Regions from separate parts of the Pseudomonas sp. MF09156 genome, predicted to be linked through region 1. Evidence: riboswitches for the same ligand, from Rfam matches in the RefSeq annotation. Region 1 holds a riboswitch; the other holds the start of a gene.
The links. Region 1 has a riboswitch for cobalamin ahead of AC19YY_RS12750 (CbtB domain-containing protein). Riboswitches for the same ligand answer to the same signal wherever they lie in the genome.

Region 1 (6,085 bases):
CCGCCTGCAAGCGCTGGCAGAACACGTCGATAAAAGCGGTATTGGCCGCCTGCAAGTGCGAGCGGTAGAACAGCACCGCTGCCACCGGCCAATCGGTGCTCCAGTCCGCCTGCCAGTCACTGAGGCGCGCATTGGCGATGCGGGGGTGATAAATCGCCGTGCGCGGCAGGGTTTGCGGTTCGGCCCAGGGGTAATCGCGGCCCAGGTAGCTACTGGCCAGGCAGCGATAGAAATCCAGCGCATTCGCCAGCCCGCCCTGGCGCAGAAAATGCCACAGGCGGTCACGCGCCTGCGCATCCACGGTGCTCAGGCCGCTAAGTTCGGGATCGGGACGGTCATCCCCCGGCACCAGGATCAACTGCACGCCCTGCTCGGCCAACTCCACCAGGCGCTGGATACCGTAGCGCCAGTAGCCGATGCCGCCATGCAGGGATATCAGGATGACCTTGGCGTGGCGCAACACCTCGTCCACATACAGGTCCACCGACGCGTGATTCTGCACCTGCATCGGGTTGGCCAGGCGCAGGCTCGGGTAGTCGTCGGGCAGTTGCTGGGCGGCTTCGGCCAACAGCGCCAGGCTGGAATCACCGCTGCACAGGATCACCAGCTCGGCGGGGGTTTGTCCAAGGTCGGCGATGTTGTCATCGGAGACGAAGCCACCGGGCTGGGTCCTGAGCAGATGCATGGGTTAAACGCTGAGGGCAGCGCGCAATTGCGCTTCCAGGCCTGCTGCGTCCAGATCCTGGCCGATCAGCACCAGACGCGTGATGCGTGCTTCGTCAGCCCCCCAGGCGCGGTCGAAGTGCTTGTCAAAGCGCGTACCCACGCCCTGGATCAACAGGCGCATCGGCTTGTTGGGGATCGCGGCGAAGCCTTTGACCCGCAGGATGCCGTGCTGCACCACCAATTGGCTCAGGGCGTCGAGCAGCAGCGCTTCATCAGCCTGGGGCAAGTCGATGGAGATGGAATCGAACGCATCGTGATCGTGATCGTGATCGTCTTCACCTTCGTGGTGATGATCGTGATGGCTATGGCGCCCGTCGATATGCTCCTCGGAGCCGGCGCCCAGGCCAATTAACACGTCCAGGGGCAGGCGGCCGCTGCTGGCCTCGACGATTTTCACCGCTGGCGGCAGTTCTTCGGCGACTTCCAGGCGTACACGGGCCAGGTCTTCGGGGCTGATCAGGTCGGTTTTGTTGAGGATCACCAGGTCGGCGCTGGCCAGTTGGTCGGCGAACAGCTCGTGCAGTGGCGATTCGTGGTCCAGGTTGGGGTCGAGTTTGCGCATGGCGTCGACCTGGTCGGGGAATGCGGCGAAGGTGCCGGCGGCCACGGCCGGGCTGTCGACCACGGTGATCACCGCGTCAACCGTGCAGGCACTGCGGATTTCCGGCCACTGGAAGGCCTGGACCAACGGCTTGGGCAGGGCCAGGCCGGAGGTTTCGATGAGGATATGGTCGAGGTCGCCACGGCGCGCCACCAGTTCACGCATCACCGGGAAGAACTCTTCCTGCACGGTGCAGCACAGGCAGCCGTTGGCCAGTTCGTAGACACGGCCGTTGGCTTCTTCTTCGGTGCAACCGATGGAACACTGCTTGAGGATCTCGCCGTCGATGCCCAGCTCGCCGAATTCGTTGACGATCACCGCAATGCGTCGGCCCTGAGCGTTGTCCAGCATGTGGCGCAGCAAGGTGGTTTTGCCCGAGCCGAGAAAGCCGGTGACGATAGTGACGGGGAGTTTGGCCAGTGTTTTCATCGGATGCCCTTTGGGGCGGGCATACGGGACGACTGGCCCTGCGGCGGCGCAGGTGCTGGATTCGTCACCGGATCACCCCGCCCGGTTGAAATGGAAAATCGGTTGCGAGGCAGGTCTCCTGGCTTGGGGCTTGCCGGCCTTGCAGCTGGCGCTGGCTGCGCCTTCCCGCCTGGTACAGGCAGTGGCGTGGCAGTCAGATAAACCCTTTACAGTTGCGGGGGCAGCCGCGGCTTGAACCGCGTTCCCTTCTTAGCTTCGGCCGCAGCCGAAGAACCTCGAACGTGCAAGGCTACGCAGTGCCCGGCAGCTGGTCAACGTCGCGCAGCTAAACGCATCTAGTTACTCAAGGGTGCACCTCACCTCTGGGGACCCAAAGTGAAACCGTCACGCCTCGAACACTACTTAACTATCGCACCTCTCACCAACCCACCGCATACACTGAATATGCATCCACATTAGCTGGAACGATGACAATCAATCCAACAGAAAACGCAATTCAACCAATATCACTCGCTATAACGCCTAAAACCAATAACCTCCCATCTTTGCAGACACTGAACAATGATGTTTCCCACCGTACTTTGTCGTAGACATCAGCCGATAGTATTTCTGATAGACCCTGACCTGGCAGGAGACCAGCTCAACGTTATGACATGGACAATTTTGACTATACGTTTGCTCATGCCTGCCCCCTAATCGCCTTTTCAGGAGCGTTACTAGCCAGCACTACAAAGACCTGTACGTAGTGCAGACCGTAAAAGCACCTTATGTAAAAGCCCGCCTTGAATCCAGCCTGGCTATCCAGCCCACACGAGTTAAAGAGGTGCTGTAATTTAATGAAATCCATTTCGCAGTTAGCACGAGGAACAGCAGCCTTGAAAAACATCACTCACTCTCAAGGCAGCTTTCCAAACAATCCAACCCCAAGCCCACCTATTCAATGGGGATACAAACACGATGAAGTCTTCAGCAAGCATTCAACCCAGTGCGCCTATGCTTAACGCACCTCGCACTACACTCCCCAAAGACACTTCTCCCACCTTAGCACCGACACAAAGCATCTCATCGGACATTCCATATTTTGAGAGCTACACCCACTCAATGCTGGCAGAAAAACTACTGGCCCATTTCATAGATTTGGAAGTCCCAAGCGCTAAAACATCCAACAGCTTTCGCTTGGATGAGCTTAAAAGTATGGCGAGAGGCAAACTACACGACGGACGAGATGCCACACAAGAGCAAGTAGAGCTTGCAAAGCAGGTCATCAACCGCCCAGAACTAGTCAAGTCACTCTTTGGTTCGCACTCCGGCAATGTGACCTGGGACCAAGTCGCTCTTATCGCTGGAGACTTCAAAAGTCTCAGCGATGCAGCCCTGCTGGACCAAGCGAGAATTTACTTTCGCGAATTTGCCAAAGGTCCCAAAGATCATTATGTAAACTTTAACGAACTGCGAGAGGCCGCACGCCAAACAAGAAGCACCCGCCACTTTTCGTACAATGCAACCAAAGTTGCCCAAGAACTTCTTAAGCGGCCTGACCTGCTTTGGGATTTGGATACAAAGCCTGTCTCGCTCTCACGTCCAAGCAAACCAGACAACAGATTTGGGTTGGGCAGTATTTTTTACTCAGAAGATTGGGTTTCCACGTCGCCGCGTCGCCCTGGCTGATCAGGCAGGCGTCAATTCGTCTATTTGACGCCCGCCCTCTGGCCATGCTCTCCTACACATCTTGTTTCGGGTGCCCTTTACAGGGTGAAACGGGAAACCGGTCAATCATGCATGCATGACCAATCCGGTGCTGCCCCCGCAACGGTAAGCGAGCGAAGCGTCACAGCCACTGTGCTTTTGGCATGGGAAGGCGATGCTTTCAGGACTCAGGAGAGCCCCCTCGCAAGCCCGGAGACCGGCCCGAAAAATCAAATAACAAACCCGCGGTGGGCGGGCGCTGTTCAGAACCCTGCGTGCCCGGCTCGCGGGGTTTTCATGCGCTCGTGTCACCCTGCCACTCGAAAGGGACGTGCCATGTCGATCATCAGCAGCACCTCACACACCGCCAGCAGCTCCGCCACCTTGAGCCAACGCCTGACCGCCGCCATCGGCGCGGCGATCCTCGGTGCATGCCTGGTGTATTTCGCCGGGTTCTCGCACATCGAGGCCGTGCACAACGCTGCCCACGATACGCGCCACAGCGCCGCCTTCCCGTGCCACTGAGACCTGCCGCCATGATCAAGCGAATTGCGCAAACCGCAGGTTTCACCGGCCTGCTGGCCGCCCTGTTGCTGACCCTGCTGCAAAGCTTCTGGGTGGCCCCGCTAATCCTGCAGGCAGAAACCTTCGAAAACGCCCCGGCCGCGACCGAGGTACATGAGCATGCCCCTGGCGTTGCGGCCCACAGCCACGACGCCGAAGCCTGGGAGCCGGAAAATGGCTGGCAGCGCGTGCTCTCCACCACTGGCGGCAACCTGGTGGTCGCCGTAGGTTTTGCGCTGATGCTTGCCGGCCTCTACACCCTGCGTGCCCCGACCCGCACCGCCCAGGGCCTGCTCTGGGGCCTGGCCGGCTACGCCACCTTTGTGTTGGCGCCGACCCTCGGCCTGCCACCGGAGCTGCCCGGCACCGCTGCGGCGGACCTGGCGCAACGGCAGATCTGGTGGATCGGCACGGCAGCCTCCACTGCCGCCGGCATTGCGCTGATTGTGTTTGGTCGCAACTGGCTGCTGAAGATCCTCGGCGTGGCCATCCTGGCGGTGCCCCATGTGGTTGGCGCGCCACAGCCCGAAGTGCACTCGATGCTCGCCCCAGAAGCTCTGGAAGCACAGTTCAAGATCGCTTCGCAGCTGACCAACGTTGCGTTCTGGCTGGCCCTGGGCCTGATCAGTGCCTGGTTGTTCCGGCGTAACCGCGACGATCAGTACTCGGCATGACAACGGCCAACACCCGGCCGGCCCTGGTGGTCGGCCTGGGTTGCCAGAGTGGTTGCAGCGTCGAGGCGTTATTGGCGCTGTTCAATGAAGCCTTGGCTGGCGCAGGGATCGACCCTCGGCACATCAGCGCACTGGCGAGTATCGACCGCAAGCAGGATGAGCCGGGTTTACTGGCCCTGGCCGCCAGCCTGGGGTTGCCGCTGAAGTTTTTCAGTGCCCAGCAACTGGCGAGCCATGAAGCGCAACTGAGCCACCGCTCTGCCGTCGCCTTTGCCCATACCGGCTGCCATGGCATCGCTGAAAGCGCGGCCCTGGCCCTGGCCACGCAGCTGGCCCAGCGCCCTGCCCGCCTGTTGATCAACCGCCAGAAAAGCCCGCAAGCCACCTTTGCATTGGCGTGCGCCGGCTGAATTCCCGATAATCCCCGTCCTTGATCATGAGCGGTCTTCATCTACAGCCCGCCTTGCCCGCTTTTTCACAGGAATGTCCCCATGACCGTCTACTTCATCGGCGCAGGCCCCGGCGACCCGGAACTGATTACCGTCAAAGGCCAGCGGCTGATCCGCAGTTGCCCGGTGATTATCTATGCCGGCTCCTTGGTGCCTGCCGCAGTGCTTGAAGGCCATCAGGCCCAGTTGGTGGTCAACAGTGCCGAACTGCACCTGGAGCAGATCATTGACTTGATCAAGGACGCCCACGAAAAAGGCCAGGACGTAGCGCGCGTGCACTCCGGCGATCCAAGCCTGTATGGCGCGATTGGCGAGCAAATCCGTGATTTGCGCCAGTTGGGGATTGCCTTCCAGATCATTCCAGGGGTGACTGCGGTGGCCGCGTGTGCCGCGCTGCTGGAGGCGGAGCTGACTTTGCCGGATATCGCCCAAAGCGTGATCCTGACCCGCTATGCCGACAAAACCACGATGCCTGCGGGGGAATCCTTCGACAGCCTGGCCAGCCATGGCACCACCATGGCGGTGCACTTGGGGGTCAATCACCTGGAGAAAATCGTCGCCGAACTGCTGCCACATTATGGTGCGGATTGCCCGATTGCCGTGGTGCACCGGGCAACGTGGCCGGATCAGGACTGGGCCATTGGCACCTTGGCGGACATTGTCGAAAAGGTCGCGGCGAAGGGGTTCCGGCGCACCGCGCTGATTGTGGTGGGCCGGGTGTTGGCCAGTGACGGCTTTAGCGAATCCTCGCTGTATCGCGCAGGCCATGCCCACCTCTACCGGCCCTGACACCACGCAAGACAACCTGTGGGAGCGGGCTTGCCTGCGGTAGCGGTGAAACAGTCGATAGATAAGTCGCCTGGCACACCGTCATCGCGGGCAAGCCAGCGCCCACAGTTGATTCTCTTCGTTAGAAAGCTTGCGTAACTCATTAATTTAAATCAATAAAAAACGGC
Region 2 (6,085 bases), on a different contig from region 1:
GGTACAACGCGAGGATCTCGATCACCCAGCCGAAGTAAGGCGCCCAGGACAAGGCAGTGGCCAGCAAGGTCAGCGGTATCACGGTGATAAACCACGCGGTCACGCCATGGCTGCGCCAGCCGCGCCCTGCGGAGTTGAAACGTTGCTCGATGCGCCCGGCAAAATTGCCGAACGCCACCAGCGGATGCCAGCGCCTGGGCTCACCCAGCAGCGCATCCAGCGCCACTGCGGCGACGCTCAGCAAGGCCACACTCATTGACTCACTCCCCAATAATTCTCATACAGCATGTCACTCAGCGGACGCGGTTCGGTCCAGCCCTCAAGTTGCAACATCGGTGCCGGGTAGAACTCCGTCACCGGGCCCAGGCACAGCACGGCCAGCGGCTTGGCGCCGGGCGGCAGGCCGAGCAGGTCGGCCAGGTCCTGGGGTTCGAACAGCGACACCCAGCCCATGCCCAGGCCTTCGGCGCGGGAGGCCAGCCATAGATTCTGGATCGCGCAGGACAGCGACGCCAGGTCCATTTCCGGCAAGGTCCGGCGCCCGAAAATATGCCGCTCGCGATCATCCATCAACGCCGCCACCAGCACCTCGGCGCAGTCGTGGATGCCTTCGACCTTGAGCTTCATGAAATCGTCCGAACGCTCGCCCAGGGCTTGCGCGGTGCGGATGCGTTCGACTTCCACCAACTGCTGGATCTGCCCGCGCAGGTTGCGGTCGCTGATGCGGATAAAGCGCCAGGGCTGCATCAGGCCGACGCTGGGGGCCTGGTGCGCGGCCTGCAGCAGGCGCTGCAGCAGCTCCGGGGCGACGGCGCCGCCGCTGAAGTGGCGCATGTCGCGACGTTCGGCGATGGCGCGGTAGATCGCGTCGCGCTCGGCCTGGGGGTAGGCGTGGTCGGTCATGGCCCTATCGCGGGCAAGCCCGCTCCCACATTTGAACCGTGGTCGCCTGCCATGCCGGCTTGCCGGTCTGGCGCAAACAACGCGGCCACCGCAGCCGGGTTCGACGGGAAGTAAAAGTGCACATAGGAGGCCGTCATCCGCCCCTGGCGATACACCGCCTCGGCGCCGCGCCCGCCGTTGGGGCTCAGGCCACGGGCAATCGGCTGCCACGGCGTGCTGGTCAGGGAATGATGATAGGTATGCCCGCGCAGCACGCCTTCCGGCAGCTCGACCGTTTGCAGGGCCAGGGCCGCCAGGCGTTTTTGCATGACCGCATCGCCTTGCAGCAGGCCCAGCAGTTCGGCGCGCGTGCCCTCGACATCGGTCAAGGAATCGAGCAGGTAGAGCATGCCCCCGCATTCAGCCAGCAACGGTTTGCCGGCAGCGTGATGGGCACGGATCGCCTGCAGCATCGCGCTATTTTGCGACAGCGCCTGATGATGCAGTTCCGGGTAGCCACCGGGCAGATAGAGGCTGTCGGCGTCGGGCAGCACGCGGTCATGGATCGGCGAGAAGAAGTGCAACTGCGCGCCCATCGCTCGCAGCAAATCCAGGCTGGCGCCGTAGGTGAAGGCAAAGGCTTCGTCACGGGCCACGGCAATCCGCACCCCGGCCAGCAGCGGCTGGGCTTCGATCAGCTCGGGCGCGGCGAATTCCACCGGCGGTGGCAGCGCTACCTCGCAACTGCTGGCCAGGGCGGCGGCGGCGGCATCCAGGCGCAGGTCCAGGTCATTCAGCTCGCTGGCCTGCACCAGGCCCAGGTGACGGCTGGGCAGCTCAATGCCGGTTTCCCGGGACAGTGCGCCGTACCAGCGCAGGCCTTCGGTCAAGCTGCCTTCGAGCAGTTGGGCGTGGCGCACGGTGCCGACACGGTTGGCCAGGACCCCGGCGAACGGCAGGTCTGCCTGGTAACGCGCCAGCCCCAGCGCCAGGGCGCCAAAGGTCTGGGCCATGGCGGTGCCATCGATCACTGCCAGTACCGGCACGCCAAAATGGCGCGCCAGGTCGGCGCTGGAAGGCGTGCCGTCGAACAGGCCCATCACGCCCTCGATCAGGATCAGGTCCGCCTCCCCCGCTGCTTCCCACAGCAGGCGGCGACTTTCCTGCTCGCCGACCATCCACATGTCCAATTGATAGACCGGCGCACCACTGGCGCGCTCATGGATCATCGGGTCGAGAAAGTCCGGGCCGCACTTGAACACCCGAACCTTGCGCCCCAGGTTGCGGTGCAAACGGGCCAGGGCGGCGGTGACGGTGGTCTTGCCCTGGCCTGACGCCGGCGCGGCGATCAGCACGGCAGGGCAATGGCGCGGCTGGTTCAAAGTTCGATGCCCTTCTGTGCCTTGATACCGGCCTGGAACGCATGCTTGAGCATGCCCATTTCGGTGACGGTGTCGGCCATTTCAATCAGTTCTGGCTTGGCGCCACGCCCGGTGACCAGCACATGCTGCATGGGTGGGCGAGCTTGCAGATCGCCAAGCACCTGGTCGAGGTCGAGATAGCCGTGCTTGAGCGCGATATTCAGCTCATCCAGCACCACCAGGCCGATGGACGGGTCCTGCAACATTTCCCGGGAGACTTTCCAGGCCGCTTCGGCAGCGGCGATATCACGCTGGCGGTCCTGGGTCTCCCAGGTAAAGCCCTCGCCCATCACATGGAAACGCACCTGCTCGGGGAAGCGGCGGAAGAACAGCTCTTCCCCGGTGCTGTTGCGGCCCTTGATGAACTGCACCACGCCGCATTGCAGATCGTGGCCCATGGCCCGGGCGAGCATGCCAAAGGCCGAGCTGCTCTTGCCTTTGCCGTTGCCGGTCAATACCAGCAGCAAACCGCATTCATTCGGTGAGTTGGCAATGCGCTCGTCAATCACCGCTTTTTTGCGCAGCATGCGCGCCAGGTGGCGTTCGTCACGATCAGGGGAATCAGTCATGGCAGCTCTCCGTTGGGGCTGGACAAAAACGGCGGGCAGGAAAAGACCACTTAAATGAAGCCAAGCATCGCCCACCGTGATGCTGTTGGATGGATCAGGCCGGTCTCCGGGCTCATGAGTGACGCCCTGTTGAGCAGGGCGAGCCGACGATGCGCCTTCCCATATCGCAGGCGATACAGTGGCAAAAGCAGCGTCTTGACTCATTTACCGTTGCGGGGGCAGCGCCGGGATCGTGGCCGCACTGTAGAAAAGTGCGCGCACTCACCGGCTTCCCTGTTTCACTCGGTCGACGGGTACGTCACAGAGCACCTGAAACAAGCGGCGAAGGTTAGTGGGTTGGGGGTACAGCGTCAATTAAAGCCGGCCATGCACTTGAACCATCGCCGCGCACCGTACCTCTATGACTACAGGCATTGAGGAGAAAAACATGCACAAGACCCGACTCGCCGTACTGATCATGGCCGCAGGCGCACTCGCCGCCTGCGGCGAAAGCTCAACCTTGCAAGTCTCCGATGGCACCGGGCCGTCGCCCAAGCTGCCGGAACCGAACAAAACCCTGATCCCCACCGTCAACATCGCCCCGGCCATTGGCTGGCCCGATGGCGCCAAGCCGACTGCGGCTGCGGGCACCCAGGTCGGCGCCTTCGCCGAAGGCCTGGACCACCCGCGCTGGTTGTATGTATTGCCCAACGGCGACGTGCTGGTGGCCGAGACCAACGCGCCGCCCAAACCGGATGACTCCAAGGGCATTCGCGGCTGGGTCATGGAAAAGGTCATGGGCCGTGCCGGGGCCGGCGTACCCAGCCCGAACCGCATCACCCTGCTGCGCGATGCCGACCATGATGGCGTGGCAGAAACCCGCACGGTGTTCCTGGAAAACCTCAACTCGCCGTTTGGCATGACCCTGGTGGGCAACGACCTGTACGTGGCCGACTCGGACAAGCTGCTGCGCTTTCCCTATCAACCGGGGGAAACCGCGATCAAGGCCCAGGGCACCAAGGTCATCGACCTGCCGGGCGGCCCGCTCAACCACCACTGGACGAAAAACGTGGTGGCCAGCAAGGACGGCAGCAAGTTGTATGTGAGCGTGGGTTCCAACAGCAACGTCGGTGAAAACGGCCTGGAAGCCGAACAGGGCCGCGCGGCGATCTGGGAAGTCGACCGGGCCAGCGCCAAGCAGCGGATTTTTGCTTCCGGGCTGCGCAACCCCAATGGCATGGCGTGGGAGCCACAAAGCGGCAAGCTATGGACGGCGGTCAACGAGCGCGATGAAATCGGCAGCGACCTGGTGCCGGACTACATCACCTCGGTCCAGGACGGTGGCTTTTACGGCTGGCCGTTCAGCTACTACGGCCAACATGTGGATGTACGGGTCACGCCGCAGGATCCGGACCTGGTGGCCAAGGCCATTGCCCCGGACTATGCCGTCGGGCCACACACCGCATCGTTGGGCCTGACCTTTGCTGAAGGCAACACGCTGCCGGCACAATTTGCCCATGGCGCGTTTATTGGCCAGCACGGCTCGTGGAATCGCAAGCCGCACAGTGGTTACAAGGTAATCTTTGTGCCATTTGCGGGGGGCAAGCCCAACGGCGCACCGGTGGATGTGCTGACCGGGTTCCTCAACAGTGATGAGAAAGCCATGGGCCGGCCGGTGGGCGTGGTGATCGACCAGCAAGGCGGCTTGTTGGTAGCCGATGATGTGGGGAATAAGGTGTGGCGGGTGTCAGCCGCTAAATAGCACCTGATGCCGGTTTGCCGACGATGAGGATCATTCTGGGCTCATCGCCGGCAAGGGGGTGCGGGGTTATTGCTGCTGCACCAGGATTACCGGGCTCGGCGCCACAAATACCCTGGCATGCATCTGCTCGTGCCCGCCGCCACGGCGCATGCCGCGAACCGGGCAGGCGTCGAGGTAATCCAGGCCCACCGCCAGTTTCAGATGCCGCTCCGGGCGAGCCAGTTGGTTGGTCACATCGAAGCTGTACCAGGCGTCATCCATCCAGGCTTCGGCCCAGGCATGGCTGGCCAGGTGCTCGCTGTCCTCGCTATACAAATACCCCGACACATACCGCGTGGCGATCCCCAGGCTGCGCGCGCAGGCCAGGAATGCATGGGCGTGATCCTGGCAAACCCCGGCACGCCCGGCGAACGCCTCGGCCGCACAGGTTTCCACTTGCGTGGCCCCCGGCACGTAGGCGATATGCTGGTTGAGGGCGTGCATCAGATCGATCAAGGCATTGCGATCCCGGCGTTTACCGCAGTGCTGCTGGGCAAAGGCGCGCAGGGCCTCGTCCGGCTCAGTCAGGCGCGTGCAACGCTGGAAAGGAAATGGCGACTGGCTGTCGTGCTCGGCCTCGCGCCACTCGTCAATGTCCACTTGGCCTCGGGCGCCGATGACGATCGATTCGTGGGGCTCATCCAGGGTCAGCACATGCAGGATATTGCCGAATGGGTCCAACTGGGCCCGCACCGGACGCGGCAGATCCAGCTGCCAACTGAGCACATGCTGACGCTCGCTGTCGTGAGGGGTCAGGCGCAGGTATTGGATGCTGGCACGCACCTGGTCTTCATAGCGGTAGGTAGTTTCGTGGCTGATGGAAAGTCTCATGCCGCCTCCAGGTAGGAATGATGAATAGCGTTACCCAACTGGCGTACCAGCGGGATGAAGTCGGTCAGCCAGGCGTGCAGGCCTTCTTCAAGGATTTCGTCAATGGCGGTAAAGCGCAGGCGCGCGTCCATTTCGGCGGCCAGGCGCTGGGCCGGGCGGCCGTTGATGCCAGGCAGACTGGCGAGGATCTGGTCGATTTCTTCGCTGCACGCGCGCAGGGAACGCGGCACATCGGCACGCAGCAGCAACAGTTCGGCCACCTGCCGGGCGCCGGGGGCATCACGATAGATCTCGGTGTAGGCCTCGAAGGACGACAAGGCCCGCAATAGCGCACTCCATTGGTAATAGGCGTGGGCGGTGCCATCAATCACCACGTCGGCCTGGTCGCCGGCCATCTCGTAGCGGGCGTCCAACAGGCGCAGGGTGTTGTCGGCCCTTTCGATAAAGGTACCCAGGCGAATAAAGCGAAAAGCGTCGTTGCGCATGATGGTGCCGTAGGTGGCGCCACGAAACAGGTGGGAACGTTCCTTGACCCATTCGCAGAAACGGCTCATGCCATAGCGGCTCAGGCCCTCCTGGGCGATGACGCGAATATCCAGCCA

Region 2: it holds a riboswitch for cobalamin, as region 1 does, so the genes downstream of both, cobO (cob(I)yrinic acid a,c-diamide adenosyltransferase) here and AC19YY_RS12750 (CbtB domain-containing protein) in region 1, are expected to answer to the same signal.

What each region holds. Positions count from the first base shown of each region.
Region 1 covers NZ_JCBCUR010000004.1:271,610-277,694, forward strand. Annotated here, with positions in the region: gene cobN (cobaltochelatase subunit CobN) at 1-685, opposite strand, end outside; gene cobW (cobalamin biosynthesis protein CobW) at 689-1,756, opposite strand; cobalamin riboswitch at 1,848-2,049, opposite strand; gene AC19YY_RS12745 (hypothetical protein) at 2,750-3,424, shown strand; cobalamin riboswitch at 3,476-3,682, shown strand; gene AC19YY_RS12750 (CbtB domain-containing protein) at 3,779-3,967, shown strand; gene AC19YY_RS12755 (CbtA family protein) at 3,979-4,680, shown strand; gene AC19YY_RS12760 (cobalamin biosynthesis protein) at 4,677-5,090, shown strand; gene cobM (precorrin-4 C(11)-methyltransferase) at 5,172-5,918, shown strand.
Region 2 covers NZ_JCBCUR010000001.1:938,062-944,146, reverse strand. Annotated here, with positions in the region: gene cbiB (adenosylcobinamide-phosphate synthase CbiB) at 1-256, opposite strand, end outside; gene bluB (5,6-dimethylbenzimidazole synthase) at 253-903, opposite strand; gene AC19YY_RS04535 (cobyrinic acid a,c-diamide synthase CobB) at 900-2,264, opposite strand; gene cobO (cob(I)yrinic acid a,c-diamide adenosyltransferase) at 2,261-2,872, opposite strand; cobalamin riboswitch at 2,953-3,200, opposite strand; gene AC19YY_RS04525 (PQQ-dependent sugar dehydrogenase) at 3,300-4,613, shown strand; gene AC19YY_RS04520 (transglutaminase family protein) at 4,680-5,483, opposite strand; gene AC19YY_RS04515 (alpha-E domain-containing protein) at 5,480-6,085, opposite strand, start outside.